Regions from separate parts of the Streptomyces sp. NPDC004629 genome, predicted to be linked through region 3. Evidence: riboswitches for the same ligand, from Rfam matches in the RefSeq annotation. Region 3 holds a riboswitch; each other region holds the start of a gene.
What was found. A riboswitch is a leader RNA that binds a small molecule or an ion and turns the genes downstream of it on or off. The one in region 3 is predicted to bind cobalamin.
Positions count from the first base shown of each region.

Region 1: another riboswitch for cobalamin. It lies ahead of ACFYTE_RS31920 (prenyltransferase/squalene oxidase repeat-containing protein); the one in region 3 lies ahead of ACFYTE_RS35170 (CbtB-domain containing protein).
Region 2: another riboswitch for cobalamin. It lies ahead of metE (5-methyltetrahydropteroyltriglutamate--homocysteine S-methyltransferase); the one in region 3 lies ahead of ACFYTE_RS35170 (CbtB-domain containing protein).
Region 4: another riboswitch for cobalamin. It lies ahead of ACFYTE_RS02800 (ribonucleoside-diphosphate reductase subunit alpha); the one in region 3 lies ahead of ACFYTE_RS35170 (CbtB-domain containing protein).

Region 1 covers NZ_JBIALO010000026.1:99,222-106,151, forward strand. Annotated here, with positions in the region: gene ACFYTE_RS31905 (ATP-binding cassette domain-containing protein) at 1-656, opposite strand, end outside; gene ACFYTE_RS31910 (CbiQ family ECF transporter T component) at 653-1,729, opposite strand; gene ACFYTE_RS31915 (SCO2322 family protein) at 2,319-2,969, opposite strand; gene ACFYTE_RS31920 (prenyltransferase/squalene oxidase repeat-containing protein) at 2,966-4,219, opposite strand; cobalamin riboswitch at 4,346-4,476, opposite strand; gene ACFYTE_RS31925 (MBL fold metallo-hydrolase) at 4,640-5,662, opposite strand; gene ACFYTE_RS31930 (aldehyde dehydrogenase) at 5,761-6,930, shown strand, end outside.
Region 2 covers NZ_JBIALO010000018.1:23,149-30,078, forward strand. Annotated here, with positions in the region: gene metE (5-methyltetrahydropteroyltriglutamate--homocysteine S-methyltransferase) at 1-1,381, opposite strand, end outside; cobalamin riboswitch at 1,552-1,743, opposite strand; partial or broken gene ACFYTE_RS25995 (response regulator transcription factor) at 1,785-2,162, opposite strand; partial or broken gene ACFYTE_RS26000 (ABC transporter permease) at 2,153-2,554, opposite strand; gene ACFYTE_RS26005 (ATP-binding cassette domain-containing protein) at 2,551-3,489, opposite strand; gene ACFYTE_RS26010 (MazG-like family protein) at 3,769-4,149, opposite strand; gene ACFYTE_RS26015 (DoxX family membrane protein) at 4,174-4,728, opposite strand; gene ACFYTE_RS26020 (nuclear transport factor 2 family protein) at 4,871-5,197, shown strand; gene ACFYTE_RS26025 (D-alanyl-D-alanine carboxypeptidase family protein) at 5,776-6,930, shown strand, end outside.
Region 3 covers NZ_JBIALO010000033.1:49,418-56,347, reverse strand. Annotated here, with positions in the region: gene ACFYTE_RS35200 (GlxA family transcriptional regulator) at 1-441, shown strand, start outside; gene gap (type I glyceraldehyde-3-phosphate dehydrogenase) at 549-1,547, shown strand; gene ACFYTE_RS35190 (GNAT family N-acetyltransferase) at 1,629-2,069, opposite strand; gene ACFYTE_RS35185 (TetR/AcrR family transcriptional regulator) at 2,089-2,655, opposite strand; gene ACFYTE_RS35180 (NmrA family NAD(P)-binding protein) at 2,760-3,677, shown strand; gene ACFYTE_RS35175 (CbtA family protein) at 3,771-4,523, opposite strand; gene ACFYTE_RS35170 (CbtB-domain containing protein) at 4,546-4,767, opposite strand; cobalamin riboswitch at 4,803-4,944, opposite strand; gene ACFYTE_RS35165 (nucleoside/nucleotide kinase family protein) at 5,097-5,765, opposite strand; gene ACFYTE_RS35160 (winged helix-turn-helix transcriptional regulator) at 5,942-6,322, opposite strand; gene ACFYTE_RS35155 (RidA family protein) at 6,468-6,875, shown strand; gene ACFYTE_RS35150 (dioxygenase) at 6,889-6,930, opposite strand, start outside.
Region 4 covers NZ_JBIALO010000001.1:640,595-647,524, forward strand. Annotated here, with positions in the region: gene def (peptide deformylase) at 1-342, shown strand, start outside; gene ACFYTE_RS02785 (helix-turn-helix domain-containing protein) at 501-1,466, opposite strand; gene ACFYTE_RS02790 (hypothetical protein) at 1,560-1,802, shown strand; gene ACFYTE_RS02795 (ribonucleotide-diphosphate reductase subunit beta) at 1,715-2,728, opposite strand; gene ACFYTE_RS02800 (ribonucleoside-diphosphate reductase subunit alpha) at 2,728-5,139, opposite strand; cobalamin riboswitch at 5,288-5,410, opposite strand; gene mctP (monocarboxylate uptake permease MctP) at 5,545-6,930, opposite strand, start outside.

The sequences.
Region 1 (6,930 bases), on a different contig from region 3:
CCCACCGAAGGCAGCAACAGCACCTGGTCGGCGTACTGAATCACCCGCTCCAGCCGATGCTCGGCCATCAGCACCGTCGTCCCCAGGTCATGCACCAGCCGCTGAAGCACCGCCAGAACCTCTTCCGCGGCGGCCGGATCCAACGCCGACGTCGGTTCGTCGAGGACCAGCACCCGCGGGTGCGGGGTGAGCACGGACCCGATGGCGACCCGCTGCCGCTGCCCACCGGACAGCGTGCCGATGTCCCGGTCCCGCAGCTCCGCCAGCCCGAGCAGATCCAGGGTCTCCTCGACCCGCCGCCGCATCACCGCCGGCGCCAGCCCCAACGACTCCATGCCGTAGGCGAGTTCGTCCTCCACGGTGTCCGTCACGAAGTGCGCGAGCGGATCCTGCCCCACCGTGCCGACGACGTCGGCGAGTTCGCGCGGCTTGTGGGTGCGGGTGTCGCGTCCCGCGACGGTGACCCGGCCGCGCAGGGTACCCCCGGTGAAGTGCGGGACGAGCCCGCTCACCGCGCCCAGCACCGTGGACTTGCCGACTCCGGACGGCCCGACGAGCAGCACGAGTTCACCCTCGGGCACCTCGAAGTCCAGGCTCTGGACGGTGGGTTCGACGGCACCGTCGTATGTCACGCTGACGTCCTCGAAGCGGATCACGACGGCTCCCTGGGGACCACGACTGCGGGAATGAGGGCGAGGAGTACGGCCGCCGCGGGCCACAGCGGCAGCGTGGGCGCGGCGAGCGGGACCACCCCGGGGTGCAGCGCCGCCGGGTTCCGGGCCGCGGCCAGGGCGAGCAGCGCGGCGACCGCGGCACCGGATGCGGCGACCAGCCAGGCCCGCGCGTTCCACGGGTCGGGCCGGTACCGGGTGCGGGTCGAGCGCCGGCCGCCGAGGCGCAGCCCGGCGAGGGCCGCGACCACCCCGGCGAGCAGCACCGGCAGCCCGTAGGTGCCGCCCTCGGCGGTGAGCAGCCCGTACGTGCCGGCGCAGACGCCGAGCAGGCCGCCCAGGGTGAGCGCGGCGGTCGTACGGCGGACGGCGACGGGCACGTCGGCGGTACGGCCGTACCCGCGGGCGTCCATCGCGGCGGCCAGCGCGACGGAGCGTTCCAGGGCGCCCTCCAGCACGGGGAGGCCGACCTGGAGCAGGCCGCGCACGCCCCGGTCCGGGCGGCCCCGCAGCCGGCGCGCGGCCCGCAGCCGCTGTACGTCCGCGATCAGGTTCGGCGCGAAGGTGAGCGCGACGACCACGGCCACGCCGATCTCGTACAGGGCGCCCGGCAGGGACTTGAGGAGACGGGCCGGGTTGGCGAGGGCGTTGGCCGCGCCGACGCAGATCAGCAGCGTGGCCAGCTTGAGGCCGTCGTACAGCGCGAACAGCAGTGACTCGGCGGTGACCCGGCCGCCGAGGCGGATGCCCTGCGCCCAGTGCGGCAGCGGGACTTCGGGGAGGGTGACGAGGACGTGCGTGCCGGGGATCGGGGAGCCGAGGACCACCGCGAAGACGAGGCGTACGACGAGCACGGCGAGCGCCAGCTTGGCGAACGCCGTGTAGGACCGGGCCCAGGGGGCGGAGCTGCGATGGGTGGCCACCACATAGCCCGCCGCCGCGACGAGCAGCCCGAGCAGCAGCGGATTGGTCGTCCGGCTGGCCCCGACCCCGAGCCCGACCGCCCACACCCACCAGGCCCCGGGATGCACGACGCTTCGCCGCCGCGACCGGGACACGGACCCCCCGCCCGAACCGACCCGCCGGCTCGCGCCGCCCTTGCGGCCCGTACGCGTACTGCCCGTGCCACGGGCGCCGCTCGTGCGGTACGACGGCTCCCGGCGAAGGCCGCCAGGCGCGTCCGCGCCGCCGGCCCCACCCGTGTGACCGCCACCCCCCGCCCCACCAGGCCGGTCCGTCCCACCAGGCCGGTCCGTCCCACCAGGCCGGTCCGTCCCACCAGGCCGGTCTGTGCCGCTGGGCTGGTCCGTGCCGCTGGGCTGGTCTGTGGCGCCAGGCCGGTCTGTGCCGCTGGGCTGGTCCGTGCCGCTGGGCTGGTCTGTGGCGCCAGGCTGGTCTGTGCCGCTGGGCTGGTCTGTGGCGCCAGGCCGGTCTGTGCCGCTGGGCTGGTCTGTGGCGCCAGGCCGGTCTGTGCCGCTGGGCTGGTCTGTGTCGCCAGGCCGGTCCGTGCCGCTGGGCTGGTCTGTGCCGCCAAGCTGGTCTGTGCCGCTGGGCTGGTCTGTGGCGCCGGGTCGGTCTGTGCCACCGTCTGTGCCGGCGGGCCGGTCCGTGCCGGGGGTGCCGTGCGGTGGCTGGCGGGCAGGGCGGTTACGCATGGTGGCGTCGGCGGGCCTGCCAGACGGCTGCCGTGCCGAGCAGGACGACCGCGGCCACGCCCGCCCACAAACCGATCGACGGGCCGCCGTCCTCGGTGGCCGCGGGCCGCTTCGCGGCGGACGTCGGCTTGTCACCGGCGGACGCCACCTGCTCGCCGCAGCCCTTGCGCGGGTATCCGGCGATCGCGCACAGCATGGCGTTGGCGTCGTAGCGCAGCGGCCCGGCGACCGCCGCCAGCGCCTCCGCCGTCGTCGCGTCGGGTGCGACGACCGCGCAGGCGGTCCGCGCCTTCGGCGGCGTCTCGCCCTCGGCCGCGTCCGCCGCCGTACCGAAGTCGAGGACCAGCGCCACCCGCTTGCGGCCCTCCCGCTCCGGCGTCTGCGCGCAGATCGTGTCGAAGCCGGCCGCACCGCGCGGGCGCGTGGCGTCGCCGGAGTCCTCGCTCACCGCGAACCGGAAGCCCTGCACGGCACCGTCCGCGGGCCGGGCCGTCGACGGGCCCTCGGTGGCGTACGTCCACCGGTCGCCCGCGCGCTCCCAGAAGGACCAGTAGCGGTAGCCGACGGCCTGCGCCTGGCCCGCGGCGCCCCAGACCAGGAGCGCGGCCAGCAGCAGGAGCGCGCCGCGCCGCACGCCGGTCACAGCTGCTGCTGCTTTCTGCGGCTGCTGATCAGGAAGCCGATGCCGGCGCCCGCGGCCAGACCGGAGCCGACCATCCACCACAGGCTGGTACCCGAGCCGCCGTCGTCCTTCGTGCCGGACGCGTCGGCCGCCTTCGTCGCCTCGGCGGTCTGCGGCGCCGGGCCGGTCGCGTTGAGCGCCCGCACCAGGTCCGTACCGCCGAAGTCCCGCGGGTCCGCGCCGGCGGCATGCGCCGCGAAGATCAACTGGGCGTACCCGGCCGGCCCGCTCTGCTTCGCCCAGGCCGCCGCGTTCTTCTCCAGCCACGCCAACGGCTTCGCCGCCCGCTGCGCACCGCCCTGCGCGGCGAGCGCGACGACCGCGTCGGCCGTGTTGCCGTAGTCGGGCTGCTCGGGGGCGCCGGCCAGCGCGGACGTGAGGTGGCCGTCCTCGGCGACGGCCTTCGCGAGATACCCGGCGCCGTTGGCCGCGGCCTGTTCGGGGGTGAGCGGGTCCGAGTCCACGCACCCCGTGCCGGACTCCTTGCCGGACTCTTTGCCGGACGCCTGGTCCGGCTTGCCCGTCTTCGCGTCGAGGCCCGCGCCCAGGGCGCCCACCACGGCCGCCGCGGTGGCGTCCGCGTTGGCGGTCAACGCGCCCTTCTTGTCCGGCTGGTAGGCGAAGGCGCCCGCGCCTTCTCCTGTGCAGGGCAGGGCCAGCTTCAGCAGCGCGTCGTACGGCGACCTGCCGCCCTTGGCGACCTCCGCAGGCCGCTCACCGGCCGCCGCGAGCGCGCCGATGACCACGGCCGTGGAGTTCGCGTCGCTCGCGCCACCCGGTGCGTAGGCCCAGCCGCCGTCCTCGTTCTGCACCGACTTCAGCCAGGTCACCGCCTTGCCGGTGGCGTCCTCGTGCCCGCCGAGCGCCGCCAGCGCCTGGACGGCGGCGGCCGTGCTGTTGGTGTCGGTCATCACCTTGGCGTCGCAGGCCCGCGCGGGCTCGGCGCGGAAGGCGGCGAACGCGCCGTTCGCGCACTGCTGTCCGGTCAGCCAGTCGACCGCCTTGGCGGCGGGCGTCACGGACACCGTGCGCTGCGCGAGCAGCGCCAGCGACTGCCGCCAGACGCCGTCGTACTTCGGATCCGAGTCGCCGTACAGCCCGGACGGGAGCACCGTCGACGAGGACGGCGACGGGCTCGCGGCCAGGGCGGGCGCGGCGGCGGCGAGCACGCCGACGGAGGCCAGGGCCGCTGCGCTACGGCGGACGTTCATGGTCGGCGGGTGCCTCTCTTCGCGGTCGGTTCGCGAGGAAGCCGGGCAGCACGGGACACCCCGGGCGGCTCGGGCCCCGTAAACCTCGACGGTGCCGTGCGCGGCGGGTGCCGACGCACGTGAGCCGGTCAACGTTCCGCCCGGGGCAGTCCGGCTCACCGGACCTGAAAGTCCGGCTCACGGTTGCGGGTCAGCGCCGGAATTGCACCGGCTTCCCCCCACACGGATGTGATGACACCCCACCCACTCTACCGACCCCCCTCGGGACCCCCCGAGGCGGACGTCCACAGCAGCGCCCCAAAGGGGCGCGGGGAACTGCGCGCCCAGCCAAACCAAACCCGCACCCGCCCACCGACAATTCGAGGCACCCCAGTAGGCGCACCCGCCCCAAACGCACCCGCACCCAGCGAGGCGAGCTGTTCAGCCGGTCCGTACGTAAGCCACCGGCCAGGCACCCGGGACCGGTTCAGCCCGCCCCTGCTCAACCAGGCGGCGCAAGTGCGCCTCGGCCTCCGAGACGGCGATGTTGCGGGACGCGGGCGGGATCTCCGGCCAGGGCCGGTTCCACTCCATCCGCTCGGCCAGCTGCCACGGAGTGAGCGGTACGGCGAGCAGCGCCAGCAGACCACCCAGCCGTTCCTCATGATGCGCAAGCAACTCCCGCACCCGGCCGGCCGCATCGGTGAACGCGTGCTGGTGGGCCGGCAGCACCTCGGCGGGGGCGAGCCGGCCGACCCGCTCCAGCGAGTCGAGATAGTCCCCGAGCGGATCGGTCACGGTCGCGTCGTCCGGGTCCTCGTACAGCCCGATGTGCGGGGTGATCTCCGGGAGCAGATGGTCGCCGGAGAACAGGCGGCCGTGGCCGGGCAGTCCGGCGGGATGCTCCTCCTCCAGGTGGAGACAGACGTGACCGGGCGTGTGCCCCGGCGTCCAGACGGCCCGCAGCCGGCGGCCCGGCAGGTCGAGGAGTTCGCCGGGGACGATCTCCCGGTCGGGCAGGGCGGGGGACAGCCGCGGCACGGAGCGGGGGGAGCGCAGCGGCGCGAGATGGTCCTCGGGGGCGCCGGCCGCCGCGAGCTTGGCGCTCATGTAGGCGAACCACCGCTCGGGGCGGGCCTCTCGGGTGCGCCGTACCACCGCCGTGTCGGCCGCGTGCATCGCCACCCACGCGCCGGACGCCTCCCGCACCCGCCCGGACAGCCCGTGGTGGTCGGGGTGGTGATGGGTGATGACGACCCCGTGCACCTCCCGCACGGACGTCCCGCAGGCGATCAGCCCCGCGACCAGCGTGTCCCACGACCCGGGGTCGTCCCACCCGGTGTCGACCAGCACCGGCCCGCGATCGGTGTCCACGACGTACACAAGCGTGTGCCCCAGCGGATTATCCGGAATAGGCACAGCCACGGCCCCCACACCCCCACCGTGATCAAACGTTTTCACCATCGTCCGCCCTCCCGGCCCCATGACCATTGCCCACTATAACTAGAACTGGTATCAGTTCTGAAACAGCGTCAGAAACTTGCCGCAGGAGGCAGTCGGCCATGACCGAGCTCGTGGAACACGGACAGCTGTTCATCGGCGGGGAGTTGACCGAACCCCTGGGCGAGGGCGTCATCGAGGTGGTCTCGCCGCACACCGAGGAGGTCATCGGCCGGGTGCCGCACGCGTCCGCGGCCGACGTGGACCGGGCCGTGGCCGCCGCGCGGACCGCGTTCGACGAGGGGCCCTGGCCGCGCACGACGCTCGACGAGCGGATCGCGGTCGTCACCCGCATCAAGGACGGCATCGCCGCCCGGCACGAGGAGATCGCCCGCGTGATCTCCGCCGAGAACGGGTCGCCGTACTCATGGAGCGTCCTCGCGCAGGCGCTCGGCGCGATGATGGTGTGGGACGCGGCGATCACCGTCGCCCGCGGCCACACGTACGAGGAGACACGCGACGGGGTGCTCGGGAAGATCATGGTGCGGCGCGAACCGGTCGGCGTGGTCGCGGCCGTGGTCCCGTGGAACGTCCCGCAGTTCGTCGCCGCCGCCAAGCTGGCGCCCGCCCTGCTCGCCGGCTGCACGGTGGTCCTCAAGCCGTCCCCCGAGTCCCCGCTGGACGCCTACCTCCTCGGCGAGATCACCCGCGAGGCCGGGCTGCCGGACGGCGTGCTGTCGATCCTGCCCGCCGACCGCGAGGTCAGCGAGTACCTGGTCGGGCACCCCGGCATCGACAAGGTCGCCTTCACCGGCTCGGTGGCCGCGGGCCGGCGGGTCATGGAGGTGGCCGCCCGCAACCTCACTCGCGTCACCCTGGAACTCGGCGGCAAGTCGGCGGCCGTCGTGCTGCCGGACGCGGACGTCGAGACCACGGTCGCGGGCATCGTCCCGGCGGCCTGGATGAACAACGGGCAGGCGTGCGTGGCGCAGACCCGCATCCTGCTGCCCCGCTCCCGCTACGACGAGTTCGCGGACGCCTTCGCGCGGGCCGCGAGCGCGCTCACGGTCGGCGACCCGCTGGACCCGGCCACCCAGGTGGGCCCGCTGGTCGCCCGGCGCCAGCAGCAGCGCAACCTCGACTACATCCGCATCGGCCAGGAGGAGGGCGCCAAGATCCTCACCGGCGGCGGCCGGCCGGCGGGCCTGGAGCGCGGCTGGTACGTCGAGCCGACGCTCTTCGGCGACGTCGACAACTCCATGCGGATCGCCCGCGAGGAGATCTTCGGACCG
Region 2 (6,930 bases), on a different contig from region 3:
CTGCACGGGCGGTGCGCTGGTCGCCGGTCTGCGGGAAGGAACCGATGGTCGTGGTCGGCAGCAACGGCAGCCTCAGGTGGGCCCGTTGGGCGGCGACCCGTTCGGTGTACGGCTGGGAACGGCGGGCGTCGGCCGCGGTGACGGCGGCCGAGCGGGCCCGGACGGCCGGGTCCCGGGTGACGGGGGAGGCCGCGCGGGAGGTGAGATCGGCGCGGTTGGCGGCCAGTTCGGCGGCGATGGTGTCGGGGCCGTGGGCCAGGCCGCGGGCGAGGGTGACGACTTCGGCGGTCTTCTGCCGGGCGAAGGCAAGCCAGCGGGCGATCTGCGGCTCGATGTCCCGTTCGACGGCGGCGTCCAGCGGTACGTGCAGGAGGGAGCAGGAGGCGGCCACGTCCACGCGGTCGGCGAGGCCGAGGAGCGTGGCCAGGGTGGACAGCGACCTGCCCAGGTCGTTGATCCACACATTGCGGCCGTCGACGATGCCCGCCACGAGCCGCTTGCCCGGCAGGCCCCCGGTCGCCGCGAGGCCGTCGAGGTTCGCCGCCGCGGGACCGGTGAAGTCCAGGGCGAGTCCGTCCACGGGTGCCTCGGCGAGCACGGGCAGGGCCTCGCCGAGCCGGTCGAAGTACGACGCGACCAGGAGCTTGGGACGGTCGCTGAGTACGCCCAGGTCGCGGTAGGCGCGGGCGGCCGCGTTCAGCTCGGCCGGGGTGCGGTCCTGCACCAGGGCGGGCTCGTCCAACTGCACCCACTCGGCGCCGGCCGCACGCAGCTCGGCGAGAACCCGTGCGTACACGGGCAGCAGCCGGTCGAGGAGCGTGAGGGGCGCGAAGCCGGCCGGGACACCGGGGGCGGGCTTGGCGAGCAGCAGATAGGTGAGGGGACCGAGAAGCACCGGACGAGCGCGGAGACCGAGAGCGAGGGCTTCGCGGAGTTCCCCGACCTGCTTCGCCGCATGGGCTTCGAACACCGTCTCGGGGCCCAACTCTGGCACCAGATAGTGGTAGTTGGTGTCGAACCACTTGGTCATCTCCAGTGGTGCCACGTCCTGGGTGCCGCGCGCCATCGCGAAGTACCCGTCCAACCCGTCCGCCTCGACCGCGGCGCGGTGACGCTCGGGGATCGCACCCACCATGACGGTGGTGTCCAGGACATGGTCGTAGTACGAGAAGTCACCGGTCGGGACTTCATGGAGACCGGCGTCGGCCAGCTGCCGCCAGTTGGCGCGGCGGATGCCCGCGGCCGTCTTCCGGAGGGCGTCCGCGGTGACGCGGCCCTTCCAGTAGCCCTCGATCGCCTTCTTCAGTTCCCGGTTCGGGCCCTGGCGGGGGTAGCCGTAGACGGTGGCCCGCACCGCCGGGGCCGCGGAATTCGCTGTCACGAAACTCTCCTTCGCGAGCTTGGGACGAGAGCGACCCCGAAGACGCGGAGCGAGAGCGCGAAGGGATGACAGAACGGACGGGCCACGACATCCGTGCCCGCCTGATATGCACACCGACCCGCCCTCGGGGTCACCGGGATCTCCGCGCGCGGCGGTCCGCGCGCGGGCAGTGGCAGGTCTTCGGACTCGCGGGCACGCCTCGTTCTCGTACGAGACATCTACTGGCCGTTGCTTCCCAGGCCCGTCACTTCCGGGCCCAGTGCGTAGGACGGCGGTCGTTCCCGCTCACCGCTGCGGGGCAGTCCCGGATTCCCACCGGGTTCCCTCTTGCGACGCGCCTGCCTGGCGGACAGGGCGAACCAGCTGCACCGGCCAGCCTACGTGCCCCGTGTGCCGCGCCCGTTCAGTCCGCGTTCGGGCGGGCCAAGCCGTGGTCGTAGGCGAAGATCACCGCCTGGACGCGGTCGCGGGCGCCGATCTTGGCGAGGACGCGGCCGACGTGGGTCTTGACGGTGGACTCGGCCACGACGAAGTGCGCGGCGATCTCTCCGTTGGTCCACCCCTTGCCGATGGCGACGAGGATCTCCCGCTCGCGGCCGGTCAGGGAGCCGAGCCTCGGGTCCGCGGCCCCGGGGCCGCCCGTGCCGTACACCGGGGGGTGACGGGTGAACTCGTCCAGGAGGCGGCGGGTGAGGACGGGGGCGATGATCGCGTCGCCCGCCGCCACCGCCCGGATCCCGGCGAGGAGTTCATCGGGCCGCGCGTCCTTGAGAACACCGCCGCCTTCGACCACAGCACGGGCAGCCGCCGCGGCACCGCCGCCAGCGTCGAGCGGATCATGCCGGTCGAGTACTCCCCGGCCGTCACCAGCACCCCGAGCACGCCGAGGGCGAGTTGGGCGAAGCTCGTGCCGAACAGGGACAGGCTCACCGCGCTCGCGTCGGCGAAGTCCCCGTCGAGGTGGCCGGAATCGTACCCGGAGCGGTAGCGCGACGCGGCGATCAGTCCGAAGCCCACCAGGAACACCAGGCCCAGGGCCAGCGTGATCCACGTCGAGCGCAGCGACCACAGCTTGGCCCACTCCGAACGCAGCACCCGCGGCCCGGTCACCCGGTACGCGGGACGCACGCCGAGGCTCCGGGGCGACCCGGCGGTCGCGGCCGGGGCGCTCATGCCGCCCTCCCCAGGGCCTCGGGGCCGGCGGTCGAGCCGTGGTACTCCACGGCATCCCGGGTCAGTTCCATGAACGCCTCCTCCAGCGACACCGTGCGCGCGCTCAGCTCGAACAGCGCGATCCCGTGCTCGGCGGCCCTGAGCCCGATCTCCCGGGCGGTCAGGCCGGTCACCTCAAGTTCCTCGGAGCCGATCCGGCCGGTGACCTCGACGCCCGGCCCGGCCAGCACCTCACGCAGCCGCGCCGGGTCCTGCGTCGCCACATGCACCGTGTCCCCGCCCGCCTCGCGGACCAGGTCCCGCACGGTCGTGTCGGCCAGCAGCCGCCCCCGGCCCACGATGATCAGATGGTCCGCCACCAGCGCCACCTCGCTCATCAGGTGCGACGAGACGAACACGGTGCGGCCATCGGCGGCGAGCGACGTCAGCAGGGTGCGGATCCACAGCACGCCCTCCGGGTCGAGCCCGTTGACCGGCTCGTCCAGCATTACCGTCTGCGGATCGCCCAGCAGGGCCGCCGCGATGCCGAGCCGCTGGCCCATGCCGAGCGAGAAGGCGCCCGCCCGCTTCTTCGCCACACCGCCGAGCCCGGCGAGGTCGATGACCTCGTCCACCCGGCCGAGCGGGATCCCGTGCGTCAGCGCGAGCGCCTTCAGATGGTTGTACGCCGAACGGCCCGGGTGGATCGACTTCGCCTCCAGCAGCGCGCCGACCTCCTGGAGCGGCGCCCGGTGCCGGGCGTAGTGACGGCCGTTCACCGTCACGGAGCCGCCGGTCGGCGCGTCCAGCCCGACGATCATGCGCATCGTGGTCGACTTGCCCGCGCCGTTGGGGCCGAGGAAGCCGGTCACGGTGCCCGGCTTGACGACGAAATCCAGCCGGTCCACGGCCGTCTTCTCGCCGTACCGCTTGGTCAGCTGCTCTGCCTCTATCATGCGCACTCCCTCGCTCGGGCGCCGGGCGCCGGTTGCCGGTGCCACCGGAACAACGCTAAGAACGAGCCAGCGGTGAACTGGTCGTACCGGGGGCGGAATCGGGGCCGTGCCGTCATACCGCGGTACTACGACCGGACCGGCCGTCTTTTGGCTGCGGCTGTGTTGGGGCCGGGGGCGCGGTGGGGGTGCCTCGGTGGGTTGTTCGGCGGGTGCGGCGTCGTTGTGGCTGGGCGCGCAGTTCCCCGCGCCCCTTTGGGGCGGGGCCCTGCTTGCCGGTGGCTATGCGTTGTGCCGTTGAGCGGGTGGGGGCGGGGTGAGTGAGCGGGTGGTGACCCGGGTGAGATGACGGGTGAACTTCTCCCGGGCGTCCGGGGTCAGGGTGCGCAGCGCGACCAGCGCGGTGATGACGACGTCGCAGAGTTCGGCCCGGACGTCCTCCCAGGTGTGCGAGACGCCCTTGCGCGGGTTCTGCCCGGTCGCGCCGATCACCGCCTGGGCGACCTCGCCGACCTCCTCCGACAGCTTGAGCACCCGCAGCAGCACGGTCCGCGACCGGTCGTGCCCATCCTGCCCATCGTGCGCTTCCAGCCAGGCCCACAGCTCCTCGACAGCGGTCCACAGGTCCGCGGGCGCCGGTGCGCGCATCTCCCCATCGGTCATGGACGCAGCCTGCCACGACCACGGCTACTGCTCGAACAGCGCATCCTGCGCGCCCGCCGCCTCCTCGGCCGTCCGCCGCACCCGGCAGTTCCGGGCGCCCACCACGGCCGCGGTGACCGCCGCGGTCACCCCGAGCGCCGCCGGGACCATCCAGCCGCGGTCGAAGACATGGCCGAGGGCATGGTCGAGGGAGAGCCGGCCGGGGCCCGCGACGGCGAGTCCGGCCGCGGCCAGGCCCAGCGTCGCCGCGTACTCGTAGCCGCCCTCCTGGGCGAAGAAGCCGTTGGGTACGTGGACCGCCGCGGCGCCCGCCATCGCGCCGACCGCCGCCGCACCCGCGGCGGGCGTGCCGAGGCCGAGCGCCAGCAGCGCCCCGCCGCCCGTCTCGGCGAGGCCCGCCGCCGTCGCACTCGCCCGGCCCGGGGCATAGCCGACGGACTCCATGAAGCGGCCGGTGCCCTCGATGCCGTGCCCGCCGAACCAGCCGAACAGCTTCTGCGTGCCGTGTGCGGCCAGCACCCCGCCGGTGCCCAGCCGGAGCAGCAGCAGGCCCAGATCACGTCGGTCGTAACAGCTCACGGTGACTCCCCATGCGGTTCGGGTCGACGGCCGGAACAGGCTCCTGCCCGGGTGTCCACCGTCGCATCCGGGACCGCCGGGCAGCCCGTCCGGGGCGCCGTTCGGGTGGCGGGGCCCCTGGCGCGGTGTGAGGGTGACAGCCATGACGATCCAGACATCGAAACTCAGCGACCCCGCGGTACGGGCCTTCGTCAGCGCCGTCAACGCCCATGACCGCCAGGCCTTCCTGGACACCCTCACCCCCGACGCGACCATGTCCGACGACGGCTCCGACCGGGACCTCGCGGACTGGATCGACCGGGAGATCTTCTCCTCCCACGGGCACATGGAGGTCGACAACGAGTCCCAGGGCGGCCGTTCGCTGGTCGCCCGCTACCGCAACGACGCGTGGGGCGAGATGCGGACGAGGTGGAGCTTCACGATCGAGGACGACGGCCGGATCTCCCACTTCGACACGGGCCAGGCGTAACGGCTCCGCCGGCCCGGCGGCTGGGGCCGGTACGGTCCACGCGGCTGTGCGGCGCGGGTGGCGGGGGATTCCGTATTGCAGGTGCGGCAGGTGCGGCAGGTGCGGCGGGTGCGGCGGGTGCGGGCGGTGCGGCCGGTGCGGATGGTGTGGCCGTTGCGGCAGGTGCGGTGCAGGTGCGGCGGGTGCCGCTGGTGCCGCTGGTGCGGCCGGTGTGGCAGGTGCGGCGGGTGCAGGCCGATGTGGCCGGTGTGGCAGGTGTGGCAGTGCGGCTGGTGTGGCCGGTGCGGTGGGTGCGGCGGGTGTGCCCGGTATGGCTCGCGCGGGTGGCGTGGCTCGCGTGGCGGGGCGGGTCGGCTCGCGCGGCGGCTCGCATGGCGGGGGTGGTTCGGGCTGCCGACGATCCGGCCGTTTACGCGCGCCCCGTCGTTCCCTGGGGCGGCAAGCGGGCGGGCTGCGCTGCCCGGCGGTGCGCGTCGTGTGGACCGGAGGCCTTCGGTCGGGTGTGACCCCCGCCGTACCCGCTCACTTCTGGGCCCAGCCGCACGGGGGCCCCGGAGGGGGCGTGTACGGTTCGCGGGATGCGTGAATGTTCCCGGCTCACGCGGCGTGCCGCCCTCGGTCTGGCCGTCGCCGCGCTTCCCCTGTCCGCCGCCCCCGCGTCGGCCGCCTCGGCTGAGGTCGGCGGTGAGCTGCTGGCCCGACCGGGCGTCCAGGTCCGCGGGGCGGGCGGGCTGCCCGCGCGGCTCACGGCCCGCTCCTGGCTGGTCGCCGACGGCGGGAGCGGGGAGGTGCTCGCCGCGTGCGACGCGCACCGGCGGCTGGCGCCCGCCTCCACGCTGAAGATGCTGTTCGCGGACACCCTGCTCCGCAAGTTCGACCGCACCGAGCGGCACAGGGTGACCGAGGCCGAACTGGCCGGGATACCGGCGGGCTCCAGCCTCGTCGGCATCAAGCCGGGGATCACCTACACCGTCGAGCAGTTGTGGCAGGGCGTGTTCCTGCGCTCGGGCAACGACGCGGTGCATGTGCTGGCCCATATGAACGGCGGGGTCGCGAAGACGGTCGCCGAGATGCAGGCCAGGGCGGCGGACTTCCAGGCCCTGGACACCCGGGTGGTCAGCCCGGACGGCTATGACCACCCGGGGCAGCTGTCGTCGGCGTACGACCTGACGCTCTTCGCGTGGCACGGTCTCAAGGACGCCGACTTCCGGGGGTACTGCGCCACCGGGACCGCCGACTTCCCGGCGGGCGGTAAGAAGACGTTCCAGATCCAGAACACCGACCGGCTGCTGACGGGGACCTGGGGCCTGGACCGGTACGAGGGTCTGATCGGGGTGAAGAACGGCTACACCAGCAAGGCCGGCAACACCTTCACCGGTGCCGCCACCCGGGACGGGCGCACCCTGCTGGTCACGGTGATGCACCCGGACAACGGCGGCAACGCCGTCTACGAGGAGACGGCCGCGCTGCTCGACTGGGGTTTCGGGAAGGGGAGTTCGGCACGGGCGGTGGGCACGCTGGTCGATCCGCTCAGTGAGGGCGGAGCGAGCGCGAGCCCGGAGCCGACGCGGCGGTCGGCGCGGGCCGCCGCGGGACCGGCGGCGCCGAAGGAGACCTCCCCCTGGCGCCTGCTGGAGGGCGCGGCGGGCACGGTCGCGCTGCTGGGCACGGGTACCTGGGCCCTGCGCCGCCGCAAAGTGGCCCAGGCGGCGGAGGCAACGGAGGCGGCGCAG
Region 3 (6,930 bases):
CGCCGCGACCTCGGAGTGGCCGCGTCCCATCACGCGGCCCGGCGGCTGGTCGCGGCACCCTATCGCAGCGGCGGGCAGGCACAGTACGTGCCGCGCAGTGTGCCCGAACCGCTCGGCGAGCGGTTCGCCGCGACCCGCGAATGGGCGCTGCACCGCCTGGGCGAGCCCCTCACCCTCGATGTGCTCGCCCGGCATGCGGCGGTGTCGCCGCGCACCTTCTCGCGGCGCTTCGTCGAGGACACCGGGTACACGCCGATGCAGTGGGTCCTGCGCGCCCGCATCGACCTCGCCCGTGAACTGCTCGAACGTTCGCAGCAGAGCGTGGAGCAGATCGCCGCCGATGTCGGTCTGGGCACGGGCACCAATCTGCGGCTGCACTTCCAGCGCATCCTCGGCACCACGCCGAGTGAATACCGGCGCACCTTCACACAGGGCGAATAGGACCCCGGCGCCCGCATGGCGCGATCCTTTCGAACCATGGCACTCACGCCGCTTCCGGCGGCGGGCGCCGCACGCGAGGCTGAGGGCGAACCGAAGGGACACCATTCATGACTCGTATCGCCGTCAACGGATTCGGCCGCATCGGACGCAATGTGCTGCGCGCACTGCTGGAGCGCGACAGCGATCTCGATGTCGTCGCCGTCAACGACCTCACGGAACCCACGGCCCTCGCGCGGCTGCTCGCCTATGACACGACGGCCGGCCGGCTCGGCCGGCCCGTGACCGCCGACGGGGACACCCTCGTCGTCGACGGCCGGCGCATCAGGGTGCTCGCGGAACGCGAGCCGGAGCGACTGCCCTGGGCCGAACTCGGCGTGGACATCGTGCTGGAGGCGACCGGCCGCTTCACCTCGGCCAAGGCCGCCGGCGCCCACCTCGCCGCGGGCGCGAGGAAGGTGCTCGTCAGCGCGCCGTCGGACGGCGCCGACGTGACGCTCGCGTTCGGCGTGAACAACGACGCGTACGATCCGGCCGCGCACACCATCGTCTCGAACGCCTCGTGCACGACCAACGCGCTCGCTCCGCTGGCCGCGGTGCTCGACGATCTGGCCGGCATCGAGCACGGCTTCATGACGACCGTGCACGCCTATACGCAGGAGCAGAACCTGCAGGACGGCCCGCACCGCGACGCCCGCCGTGCCCGCGCCGCGGCCGTGAACATCGTGCCGACCACGACGGGTGCCGCCAAGGCGATCGGTCTCGTGCTGCCGAACCTCGACGGCAAGCTGTCGGGCGACTCGATCCGGGTGCCGGTGCCGGTGGGCTCGATCGTCGAACTCAACACGACCGTCGCCCGCGAGGTGTCCCGTGAGGACGTGCTCGCGGCGTATCTGGCCGCGGCGCGGGGGCCGCTCGCCGGCATCCTCGAATACTCGGACGACGCACTCGTCTCGTCCGACATCACGGGCAACCCCGCCTCGTCGATCTTCGACTCGGCTCTCACCCGCGTCGACGGCCGGCACGTCAAGGTGGTGGCCTGGTACGACAACGAGTGGGGCTTCTCGAACCGGGTGATCGACACACTCGAACTCCTCGCCGCCCACTGAGCAGGCCCGACGAGATCCGTCACGGTTCGACAGCACCCCGAAGGGGCGCTGTCGCACCGCAGCGTGCTTCGCAGGACCCACTCAGCGCGGCTCGCGCACCATGTACACATCCACCGGGTCCTCGGTCTCGGCGGCGAAACCGTGCCGCTCGTACAGCCGCCGGGCCGGGCTGCCCTGAAGGACGTTCAGCCGGACCGGAAGACCGTCGCGGTCGCACCGCTCAAGGAGTTCACGCAGCACGCCGGAGCCGATGCCGAGGCCCTGAAGGTGCGGGGCCAGATAGAAGTGCTCCAGCCAGTGGGCGTCCGCGGCCGGTCGCAGCGCCACGCAGCCGGCGAACGCGCCGCCCGCTTCGATCACCCAGGTGTGCCTCGGGTCGAACGCGTCGCGCAGCCGCTGCCGTACTCGTCGCGCGTCGTAGCGCCCGAGCCGTTCCAGATCCGTCCGCAGCACGACCGCGCGCAACTCCGCCGCCGCCTCGATGTCCGACACCGACGCCGACCGCATGGTCCAGTCCGTCATGGCTTCCGCTTCCCCGTCGTCACCGCTGGGGGCTGATTCCCGCCACGGTCAGTGTCAGCAGACGGTTCGCCTCGCCTGCGGGATCCGGATGGTGCTCCGTGGCCAGGGCGATCCCGGTGACCAGCGTGACCAGGTCGGCGACGGTCACGCCCGGTGCCACGGCACCGTCCCGGGCGGCGCGGCGCAGCAGCGGGTCGACGGACTCGGTGAGCCTGGCCGAGCAGGCGTCGACATGCCCCGCGTCCGAGTCGCCCGCCGATTCCGGGGTGAGTACGGCCGCCATGCCCCGGGCGGATGCGGCGTACGCGGTGAGGGCGGCCAGCCACTCCAGCAGCGCGGCCCGGCTGTCGGCGGCACCGGCCAGGTCACGGGCGCGGGCGCACAGGTGCTCGACCCGTTCCCGGAAAACCGCCTGCAAGAGGGCGCTGCGGCTGGGGAAGTGCCGGCGGACGGTGGCCGAGCCGACTCCCGCCGTCCGGGCGATCTGCTCAAGGGACGCGTCAGCGCCGTGCGCGGCGACCTCCTCCTCGGCCACCGCGAGGATGCGCGCGTAGTTGCGCCGGGCGTCCGCACGCTGGACGGGCATGGTGTCACCTCGGGGTTTGCTAACTGGCGGGGCCCTCCGTATCTTACCGGAGAGGAAACGGCGGGCCCCGCCGTTTAGTCCGTGCGCAGCATTGGAGAAGCATCGTGCCGACAGATCCCGCACCCGTCCTGGTCACCGGCGCCACCGGCCGGCAGGGCGGCGCCACCGCCCACGCCCTGCTCGCGGCGGGCGTTCCCGTCCGCGCGCTGGTCCGCGATCCCGCGACCGACCGGGCGCAGGCCGTCGAAGCGCTCGGTGCCGAGCTGGTCACCGGTGACCTCGACGACCGTGACTCCGTGATCCGGGCCGCCGAAGGGGCCCGCGCCGTCTTCTCCGTGCAGATGCCCGACCTGAACGGACGTGGTTTCGAAGGCGAGTTCGCGCAGGCCGTCCATCTGATCGAGGGTGCGCTGGCCGCCGGCGTGCCGCAGTTCGTGCACACGTCCGTGTCGGGCGCCGGGCAGCACACGCAGAGCCCCGGCTGGGCGGAGGGCCGCTGGGCCGCGATGGAGCCCTACTACTCCACGAAAGCCGGGATCCAGGACCGCGTCCGTGCGGCGGGCTTCGAGCACTGGACGCTCCTCAAGCCGGGCTTCTTCATGGAGAACTTCCTGCCCTCCGAGGCGTTCCTGTTCCCCCGTGGCATCGAGGGCGGGCTGGTGAGCCTGCTGAAGCCGGGAACCTGGCTGTCGCTCGTGGCGGTCGACGACATCGGCAGGGCGGCGGCCGCCGCCGTCGCCGCACCCGAGCGGTTCGACGGCGTGGAACTGGAGCTGGCGAGCGACTACCTGACGATGAGCGACATCGCCAAGACGCTCTCCCGCGTCCTCGGAACGGAGCTGACCGCCCCCGACATGACCCTGGAGGAGGCCACCGCCGCCGGGATGCCCGCCATGGGCACCGGGCACGACCGGCTGAACGAGACCGGCCAGCCGGCTCGCCCGGAATACGCACGCGCCCTCGGTATCCCGCTCACCGGCTTCGAGGAGTGGGCGCGGCAGCACCTGCGCGCCTCGGCCTGACACCGTTGTGTGCCGGGTGCCGCCGGAGGGCCCCGGACGATTCCGGAGCCCTCCCCGCCCTGGTGGGCCGAGCGCACGGCTCGGGCCCGGTCCTCAGTGCGCGGCCGGAACTGCCTTTGCCGTAGCGGCCGTTGCGGGCTTCGGGTGCAGCAGCCGCTCGGCCGACTCCGCGAAGAGCAGGCCGAATCCGCCCCACAGGACGGCCTGGACGGCCAGCGCGGACAGCCGGAACCGCCACAACAAGGTGGCCGGGAAGCCCGCCGGCACCTCGTCGACGACCGGCAGGAACGCATACGCCAGACCGATCACCACGACGAACGCGGTCACCGCCACGACGGTGGCGTACCACGAGCCCAGCCGGGCCGCGAGCCGCCTGCCCAGGATGGTGGCGGCGATCGCGAGGAGCACGCTGAGCAGCAGCATCAGGAAGTACAGGGCGGTCCGCCTGCCGATGGTGCCGGCATCGCCCACCGACGGCGGGTTGGCCGGGTACTTCAGGAACGGCACGACGTACACGACGAGCAGCGCGCTGCCGGACAGCAGCAGCGCCGTCGCCCGCGGTCCGAACCGGCCGACGCGCCCGAGGGCGAAACAGAAGGCGAGCGCGGCGATGCCACCGAAGGCGACGCCGTGGACGAGGACACCGGTGGCGAGGCCGGCGGTGGACTGCAAGGAGCGGGAGACGGCCTCTGTCTCGTGCTCGTGGGCGTGGGTGTCCTCGAAGCCGATCGCCTTGTCGACGCTCGGCTCGCCGAGGAAGTAGGCCACGATCAGGGCGAGCACACCGGCCGCGAGGCCGGCGAGCATGCCCCGCAGGAGAAGGCCGCGTACGCTTGCGGAGTTCATGGGCGGGCGTCGTCCCCTCGCGTCAGTGGCAGGGGAAGCCGAGCAGATGGCGGGCGTCGTGCACCCATTCATGGACGCCCGTGCCGCTGAACACGGAGGTGGCGCCCTGCTCGGCGCCGACGAAGTAGAGCAGGATCAGCATCAGGATGCCGAAGAAGACCGCCCAGGGAGCTATCGCCTTCAGCGGCAACGCGGCGGGAACGGAGGGGGTGGTGGCTGACGGCCGGGCGACGTGCTGTGCCATGGCAGACCTCCTTGGGGAGTTCGCGTCCCATCTCGGTGGTGCACAGGACGACGGCCACGGGTCTGACTCACGAGCGCCCCGGGGGCGCTAGCACACAGTGGCGCGACCGTGCCGGATTCCCACCGGCTTCCGTCGTACCGTCGTCGATGTCGCAGCGACCGTACCGCGTGCCGCGTGCGGGGCCAAGACCGCACCCGTCACCATCGCCGCGGCCACCGCCCGACGAACCGACAGATCGGTCTCCCGACTGATCGACAGATCGGCAGCTCGGCAGCTCGGCAGCTCGGCAGCTCGGCAGCTCGGCAGCTCGGCAGCTCGGCAGCCGACGGTCACCCTCCGGCCGGGACGTCCTGGCCCGCGCCGTGCGGCACCGGTGCGAGGTGCGGCGGGGCGAACACCAGGTCGGCCCGGTCCAGGGTGGCCGCGATGAGGCCGGCGTTTCGCTGGTCGGTGCCGAGCGACCACGCGCGAGCCTCCGCGAGCGGTTTGCCGTAGGCGACATGCCGCCGGATGAGCCGGTCCAGCCGCGTCTCCTCGTCAGGGGCGACGTACCACGCCTCGTCGAGGAGTGCCTTGACGCCCGCCCAGGGGCCGTCGTCGAGCAGCAGATAGTTGCCCTCGGTGATGACCAGCGGCGTCCCGGCCGGGACCGGGATGGCGCCGGCGACGGCCTCCTCGAACTCTCGGTGGAACCGGGGGGCGTAGACACACTCCCCCGTCGGTTCGCGCAGTCGGCGCAGCAGCGCCGCGTACCCCGCGGCGTCGAAGGTGTCCGGTGCGCCCTTGCGCTGCCGGCGGCCGAGCCGTTCCAGTTCGCTGTTGGCCAGGTGGAACCCGTCCATGGGCACCACGACGGCCGTGTCCGGGCCGAGCGCGGCGGCCAGGTGCAAGGCCAGCGTGGACTTTCCGGAACCCGGTGCACCGACGATGCCCAGCATCGCGCGCCGTCCGGACCCGGCGAGGGCACGGGCCCGTGCGCACAGGCCCACGAAGGACATCACGTCAGGGGCACCGGAAGGTACGGCTGTCATGGGGTGACTCGCACGACGAGGGGTCCTCCGGCCGAGGGTGTCCGATGTGCCCGTCACGCTAGACGCCGGTCAAGCGCCCAGCAAGGCCGAGGTGCTCCGGCTTGGCCCGCCCCACTCCAGCAGCGGGGCCTCGGCCTCGTTTGTCAGGTGCCGAAGCGGCTGCGGGACGCCTCGATGTCGCCGAGGTAGCGGTGGGTCCAGGCGCACATTCCGTCGACGGTCGCCCTGAGGCCCTGGCCGGGCTCGGTGAGGGTGTACTCGACCCGCGGCGGCACGGTGGGGTGCACGGTCCGCTCGACCAGGCCGTTGCGCTCCAGCATGCGCAGGTTCTGGGTGAGCATCTTGTGGCTGATGCCCTCGATCTCGTTCCGCAACTCGCTGAAGCGCAGGGTGCGTTCACCGAGGGATTCGATGATCAGGAACGCCCACTTGTTGGCGACGTCCGAGAAGATCTCCCGCGCCAGGGAGTCGGCACGGGTGAGGTCCGCGTCATCCACCGTGCCCTTGAGTTGCTTGGTCACCATGAGGTTCCCCAGTCACCGAAAAGTGCGTTCTTCCATGTCAGCGAACACTCTCCTACGGTTCCCGAGTAACCACAAGAGAGCACGAGCACCGCTTTGCCCCAGGCAAGTGTGCTTCGGGCTCCACGGACGCAAGGAGACTGCACGCATGGCCATCACCCTCGTCAACCCCAGCGGACTGCCGGAGATCGACGTCTACCGGCAGGTGTCGGTGGCGTCCGGCTCGAAGCTGGTCTTCATCGCCGGCCAGGTCGCCTGGGACGCGGACGGCGTCACGGTCGGCAAGGACGACCTCGCCGCCCAGGTCGAGCAGTGTTATCTCAACGTCGGCACCGCCCTGTCCGCGGTCGGCGGCTCCTTCCACGACGTGGCCAAGCTGACCGTGCACGTCGTGGACTGGACCCCCGACAGGATGCCGCTGCTGCTGGCAGGCATCGACCGGGCGGCGGCCCGTCTCGGCTTCACCCCCGTACCGCCCGCCACGCTGCTGGGCGTGGCGGCCCTCGACATACCCGAGCACCTGGTCGAGGTGGAGGCCGTCGCGGTCCTCGACTGAGCCCGGGTCGTCGTCAGCCCGCTTGGAGGACGAAGTCGTACTCGGCATGCAGGTA
Region 4 (6,930 bases), on a different contig from region 3:
GACGCGGGCCTCCGGCACGTCGGCGTGGTCTGCAACCCCCGGCTCGTCGACCTGCCCGCCGATCGGCGCCGCCTCGACGACAGCAACGAGGGCTGCCTCTCCGTGCCGACCGCGTACGCGCCGCTGGCCCGGCCCGACTACGCCGAGGTGACCGGGCAGGACGAGCGGGGCAACCCGGTCAAGGTGCGCGGCAACGGCTACTTCGCGCGGTGTCTGCAGCACGAGACCGACCATCTGTACGGGTACCTGTACATCGACCGGCTCTCCAAGCGCGAGCGCAAGGACGCACTGCGGCAGATGGCCGAGAACGAGCCGCGCTACGCCGTGGTCGCCAACGACTGACGCCGAGCGCTCCGCTGGAAGTGCCGCGCTATGCCGTCGGTCGTCTGCTGCACCGTTGTGGCTGGTCGCGCAGTTCCCCGCGCCCCTTCGGGCGCTGACTAACCGCAGTTGGCAGACTCGTGCGGTGACGGCGCCCGTCTTCTGGCCCCGGTGTGCGTTCAGGCGGCCTCGGGGCCCCGGAACGCGCGCCGGTAGGCGTGCGGCGTGGTGCCCAGCGCCCGGACGAACTGGTGGCGCAGCGCGGCGGCGGTGCCGAACCCGGTGCGCGCCGCGATCACGTCCGTCGTCTCGTCCGTGCCCTCCAGCAACTCCTGGGCCAGCAGCACCCGTTGGCGCAGGATCCAGCGGTAGGGGGTGGTGCCGGTCTCCTGCTGGAAGCGGCGCGCGAAGGTACGCGGTGCCATGTGGGCGCGGGCGGCAAGCTGCTCGACGGTGACCTCACGGTCCAGGTGCCGTTCCATCCAGGCCAGCACGTCGCCGACGGTGTCGCACCGGTCCTTGGGCAGCGGGCGCTCGATGTACTGGGCCTGCCCGCCGTCGCGGTGCGGTGGCACCACCATGCGCCGGGCGATCTTGTTGGCGACCTCCGGGCCCTGCTCCTTGCGCACGATGTGCAGACAGGCGTCGATTCCGGAGGCGGTGCCCGCGGAGGTGATCACCGGGTCGTCGTCGACGTAGAGCACGTCCGGCTGGATGATCGCGCGCGGATGGCGCACGGCCAGGTCCGCGGCCTGCCTCCAGTGCACGCTGCACCGCCGCCCGTCGAGCAGCCCGGCGGCGCCGAGCGCGAACACCCCGGAGCAGACGCTGAGCACCCGCGCCCCGCGCTCCGCCGCCGCCACCAGGGCCGTCAGCAGCTCGGGCGGGAAGTCGCGGGTGGCGAACTCCTGGCCGGCCGGCACCGCGACCAGGTCGGCCTCCGCCAGCCGGTCCAGCCCGTACGGCGTCGAGACGGTCAGCCCGCCGACATGGGTGCGCAGGGCCGGGCCCTCCGCCGAGACCACGGCGAAGTCGTACACCGGCAGCCCGTCGTCGCTGCGGTCGAGGCCGAACACCTCGCACAGGACGCCCAGCTCAAAGGGGTGCACGCCGTCCAGCAGCACGGCCACCACGTTCTTCAACACGCTGCCAGTGTGCCTCGTTCCTGGCAGTAATTCGAGGGTGTGCGGCAGTCCTGCCACTGCCGGTAAGGGGTGTCAGAGACGACAGTGGTGTCCATGAACACGAACCAGATCGAAGGTCTGATCGGCATGGTCACGGTCCTCGGGATCCTCGTCCTCCTGGTCCTCCCGTCGGTGTTCGGCATCGTGCGCGACCGGCGCATCGACCGACAGCTCCGGGAGGCCGAGGAGACGGCGGACGAGGAGCGGGATCAGAAGTCCTCGTCCAGGTCGACGGTGCCCTCCACCGCCACCTGGTACGCCGACGGACGCCGCTCGAAGAAGTTGGTCAGCTCCTGAACCCCTTGCAGCTCCATGAAGGAGAAGGGGTTCTCGGAGCCGTACACCGGGGCGAAGCCGAGGCGGGTCAGACGCTGGTCGGCGACGCACTCCAGGTACTGCCGCATCGAGTCGGTGTTCATGCCCGGCAGGCCGTCGCCGCACAGGTCGCGCGCGAACTGCAGCTCCGCCGTGACGGCCTCCCCGAGCATGTCGGTGACCTGCTGCCGCAGCTGATCGTCGAAGAGGTCCGGCTCCTCCTTGCGGACGGTGTCGACCACGTCGAAGGCGAAGGACATGTGCATCGTCTCGTCACGGAACACCCAGTTGGTGCCCGTGGCCAGGCCGTGCAGCAGGCCCCGGCTGCGGAACCAGTAGACGTACGCGAAAGCGCCGTAGAAGAACAGGCCCTCGATGCACGCGGCGAAGCAGATCAGATTGAGCAGGAAGCGCCGGCGGTCGGCCTTCGACTCCAGGCGGTCCAGGTTCTCGACCGAGTCCATCCATCTGAAGCAGAACTCGGCCTTCTCCCGGATGGACGGGATGTTCTCGACCGCCGCGAACGCCGCCGTACGGTCCTCCGGGTCGGGCAGATAGGTGTCCAGCAGCGTCAGATAGAACTGGACGTGCACGGCCTCCTCGAACAGTTGACGGCTCAGATACAGCCGTGCCTCGGGGGAGTTGATGTGCTTGTACAGGGTCAGCACCAGGTTGTTCGCGACGATCGAGTCGCCCGTGGCGAAGAACGCGACCAGCCGGCCGATGAGGTGCTGTTCGGCGGGGGTCAGCCGGGCGAGGTCGGCGACGTCCGAGTGGAGGTCGACCTCCTCCACGGTCCAGGTGTTCTTGATGGCGTCCCGGTAGCGCTCGTAGAAGTCGGGGTAGCGCATGGGGCGCAGCGTCAGCTCGAAGCCCGGGTCGAGAAGGTTACGGGAACGGTGAGACATCACTGGCAGGCCTCGCAGGACTCGGGGTTCTCAAGGGAGCAGGCGACGGCCTCGGGGTCGGCGGCCTGCTGTACGGGGACGGTGGCTCGGGACTGCGCCTGAGCGGCGCGTGCGATGCGGGTCGCCGGGCGGGAGCGCAGGTAGTACGTCGTCTTCAGGCCCTGCTTCCAGGCGTAGGCGTACATCGAGGAGAGCTTGCCGATGGTCGGCGTCTCCAGGAACAGGTTCAGGGACTGCGACTGGTCCAGGTAGGGCGTGCGGGCCGCGGCCATGTCGATCAGGCCGCGCTGCGGGATCTCCCACGCCGTGCGGTACAGGGCGCGCACCTCCGCTGGGATCCATGTGAGGTCCCGCACGGAGCCGTTGGCGTCGCGCAGCGCCTCGCGGGTGCGGGCGTCCCACACACCCAGCTCCTTGAGGTCCCGCACCAGGTACGAGTTGACCTGGAGGAACTCACCGGAAAGGGTCTCGCGCTTGAAGAGGTTGGAGACCTGGGGCTCGATGCACTCGTAGACACCGGCGATGGACGCGATGGTCGCGGTGGGCGCGACGGCGAGCAGGAGGCTGTTGCGCAGGCCGGTCGTCGCGATCCGCGCCCGCAGCGCCGCCCAGCGCTCGGGCCAGGTGAACTCGACGCCGTAGTGGTCGGGGTGCAGGACACCCCGCGCCGTACGGGTCTTCTCCCAGGCGGGAAGCGGGCCGTTGCTGTCGGCGAGGTCGGCGGACGCCTCGTAGGCGGCGAGCATGATGCGCTCGGCGATCCGGGTGGACAGGGCCCTCGCCTCGGGGGAGTCGAAGGGCAGGCGCAGCTTGAAGAAGACGTCCTGCAGGCCCATCACACCGAGGCCGACCGGCCGCCACCTGGCGTTGGAACGGCCCGCCTGCTCGGTCGGATAGAAGTTGATGTCGACGACCCGGTCCAGGAAGGTCACGGCGGTGCGGACCGTCTCGTCCAGCCGCTCCCAGTCGATGCCCCCGCCGCTCACGAACGCGCCGAGGTTGACCGAGCCCAGGTTGCAGACCGCGGTCTCGCCGTCGTCGGTGACCTCCAGGATCTCCGTGCAGAGGTTGGAGGAGTGGACGACACTGCCCGGCTCGGCCGTCTGGTTGGCGGTGCGGTTGGCCGCGTCCTTGAAGGTCATCCAGCCGTTGCCGGTCTGTGCGAGGGTGCGCATCATGCGGCCGTAGAGGTCACGGGCCGGGATGGTCTTCTTCGCGAGCCCGGCCGCCTCCGCCGCGCGGTAGGCGGCGTCGAACTCCGCGCCCCACAGGTCGACCAGCTCCGGCACGTCCGACGGGGAGAACAGCGACCACGGCTCGTCGGCGTCGACCCGGCGCATGAACTCGTCCGGGATCCAGTGGGCGAGGTTGAGGTTGTGCGTACGGCGGGCGTCCTCACCGGTGTTGTCGCGCAGCTCCAGGAACTCCTCGATGTCCGAGTGCCAGGTCTCCAGGTAGACGGCCGCGGCGCCCTTGCGCCGGCCGCCCTGGTTCACGGCGGCCACGGAGGCGTCGAGGGTCTTCAGGAACGGCACGATGCCGTTGGAGTGCCCGTTGGTGCCGCGGATCAGCGAACCGCGGGAGCGGATGCGGGAGTAGGCGATGCCGATGCCGCCTGCGTGCTTGGAGAGACGGGCGACCTGGTGGTAGCGGTCGTAGATGGAGTCCAGCTCGTCCTTGGGGGAGTCGAGGAGGTAGCAGGACGACATCTGCGGGTGGCGGGTGCCGGAGTTGAAGAGCGTGGGGGAGGAGGGCAGGTAGTCGAGGCGGCTCATCAGCCGGTAGAGCGCGGCGACCTCGTCCACGGCGTGCGCGGAGTCTTCCCCAAAGAGGGCGTCGGCAGCACCGTCGGCGAGGCTGGCGGCCACGCGCAGCATGAAGTGCTGGGGTGTCTCGATGACGTGGCGGGTCAGGGGGTGCCGGAGCAGATAGCGGCTGTGCAGCGTGCGCAGCCCGAAGTACCCGAAACGGTCGTCCGCCGCGGTGTCGATCAGCGCGTCCAGCCGCTCGGCGTGCCGCCGTACGAAGGCGGCGGTGCGGTCGGCGATGAGCCCTTCCCGGTGCCCCACGGCGATCGACCTGGTGAACGAGGTGACGCCCTGTGCGGCGGCCTCGGCGCGGATGGACAGGGTCAGCAGCCGGGCGGCCAGCCGGGAGTAGGCGGGGTCCTCCGAGATCAGGCCGGCGGCCGCCTCGGTGGCCAGCTCCCGAAGCTCCGCGGCGGCAGCGGCGTCGGACCGCGCGGACCGGCCGCGCAGCGCGGCGGCGGCGACCCGGCCGGGGTCGGCGTCGGGAAGGTCGGCGGTCAGCTCGGTCAGGGTCCGCAGCAGCGCGGCACCGGGGCCGTCGGTCTCCACCGGGGCCGCGGTCGCCTGGGCGGCTGAAGCCGGGTCGGCTGGCGCGATGGTCACGTGGGGCTCTCCCTCGCTCGGCACGGGGCCTTGCGGAGGGCAGGGGGCAGCACGCGAGCGCGCACGGCGTCGCGTCCACCGGCCCATTCCACGAGGCCCGGACGTCAGAGCACCCGGGCCGGACGGCCGGGCGCGCCGTCGGCAGGTCCTCGGACTGAAGCCTGCATGCGGGTATGCGGGCATACGCGCATGAGTACACCGTTGCGGGACAGTTCCGGATTCGCACCGGATTCCCCTGCGGCGACAGCGAGCATGAGCATACATCTAGTGCCGGGCCGTGGTGGCACCCCCAGATGTTGTGTCGTACGTCAACGGGCCGCCGTTGCCGGGTTCGGCTTCGGCGGCCCGTTGCGGGGCGTGCGCGGTGGCCCGCGCGGTGCCCCGCGGCCGTGCGGGGGCGTGCTGTCAGTGCCCGGCGCCCGCCGTCGCGGGCGGAAGCTCGACCTGGACGCCCGCGTCTCCCGCGTCGGCCGTGTAGTCCTGCGGGCTCGTCTCGTCCACGCCCTCGGGAGCCTTCACGGCCTTCAGGACGAAGGTCAGGACGACGGTGACGAGGAGGTTGAGCACGAACGCCGTCATGCCGATGTAGCCGATCTCACCGATCCCGGGGATCTCCTCGGCCGAGCCGCCGAAGTGCTTCTGTGTCGGCGAGGCCACCCCGTAGGCGGCGACCGTGCCGTACACCATGCCGACCGCCCAGCCCGCGAGCAGCGCCCAGCGGTGGAACCAGCGGGTGAACAGGCCGCCGACCAGGGCCGGGAAGGTCTGCAGGATCCAGATGCCGCCCAGCAGCTGGAAGTTGATGGCGACCGTCTTGTCCATGGTCAGGACGAAGACCAGCGCGCCCACCTTCACCAGCAGCGACACGATCTTGGAGACCCGGGTCTCCTGATGGGCCGTCGCGTCCGGATTGATGAAGTCCTTGTAGATGTTGCGGGTGAACAGGTTCGCGGCCGCGATGGACATGATGGCCGCGGGCACCAGGGCGCCGATGCCGATCGCCGCGAACGCCACGCCCGCGAACCAGTCGGGGAACATGTCCTCGAACAGCTGGGGGATGGCCAGCTGGCCGTTGGAGACCTTGACCCCGGCCGCGATCGCCATGAAGCCCAGCAGACCGAGCAGGCCGAGCATCAGGGAGTACAGCGGCAGGATCGTGGTGTTGCGGCGGATCACCTCACGGCTGCGCGACGACAGCGTCGCGGTGATCGAGTGCGGGTACATGAAGAGCGCGAGCGCGGAGCCGAGGGCCAGCGTGGCGTACGTCCACTGGCCCGCCTCCGGCGGGGCGAGCGCCCCGCGCGGCGCCCCCGTCGCCGGATTGGTCTGGGCGAAGGCGTCGCCGGCCTTGGCGAAGATGTCGTCGAACCCGCCCAGCTTGATCGGGATGTAGATGATCGCCACCGCGATCACGATGTAGATCAGCGTGTCCTTGACGAACGCGATCAGGGCGGGTGCCCTCAGGCCCGACGAGTAGGTGTACGCGGCCAGCACGCCGAAGGCGAGCAGCAGCGGCAGGTCCTTGACGAACCAGTTGGTGTTCTCGCCGCCGCCCACGCCCATCACGTCGAGGACTGCCTGGATGCCGACCAGTTGGAGCGCGATGTAGGGCATCGTGGCGAGGATGCCGGTCAGCGCCACCGCCAGCGACAGCCCCTTGGAGCCGAACCGGCCGCGCACGAAGTCCGAGGTCGTCACGTAGCCGTGCCGGTGCGAGACCGACCACAGGCGGGGCAGGAACGTGAAGATCAGCGGATACACGAGGATCGTGTAGGGCACGGCGAAGAACCC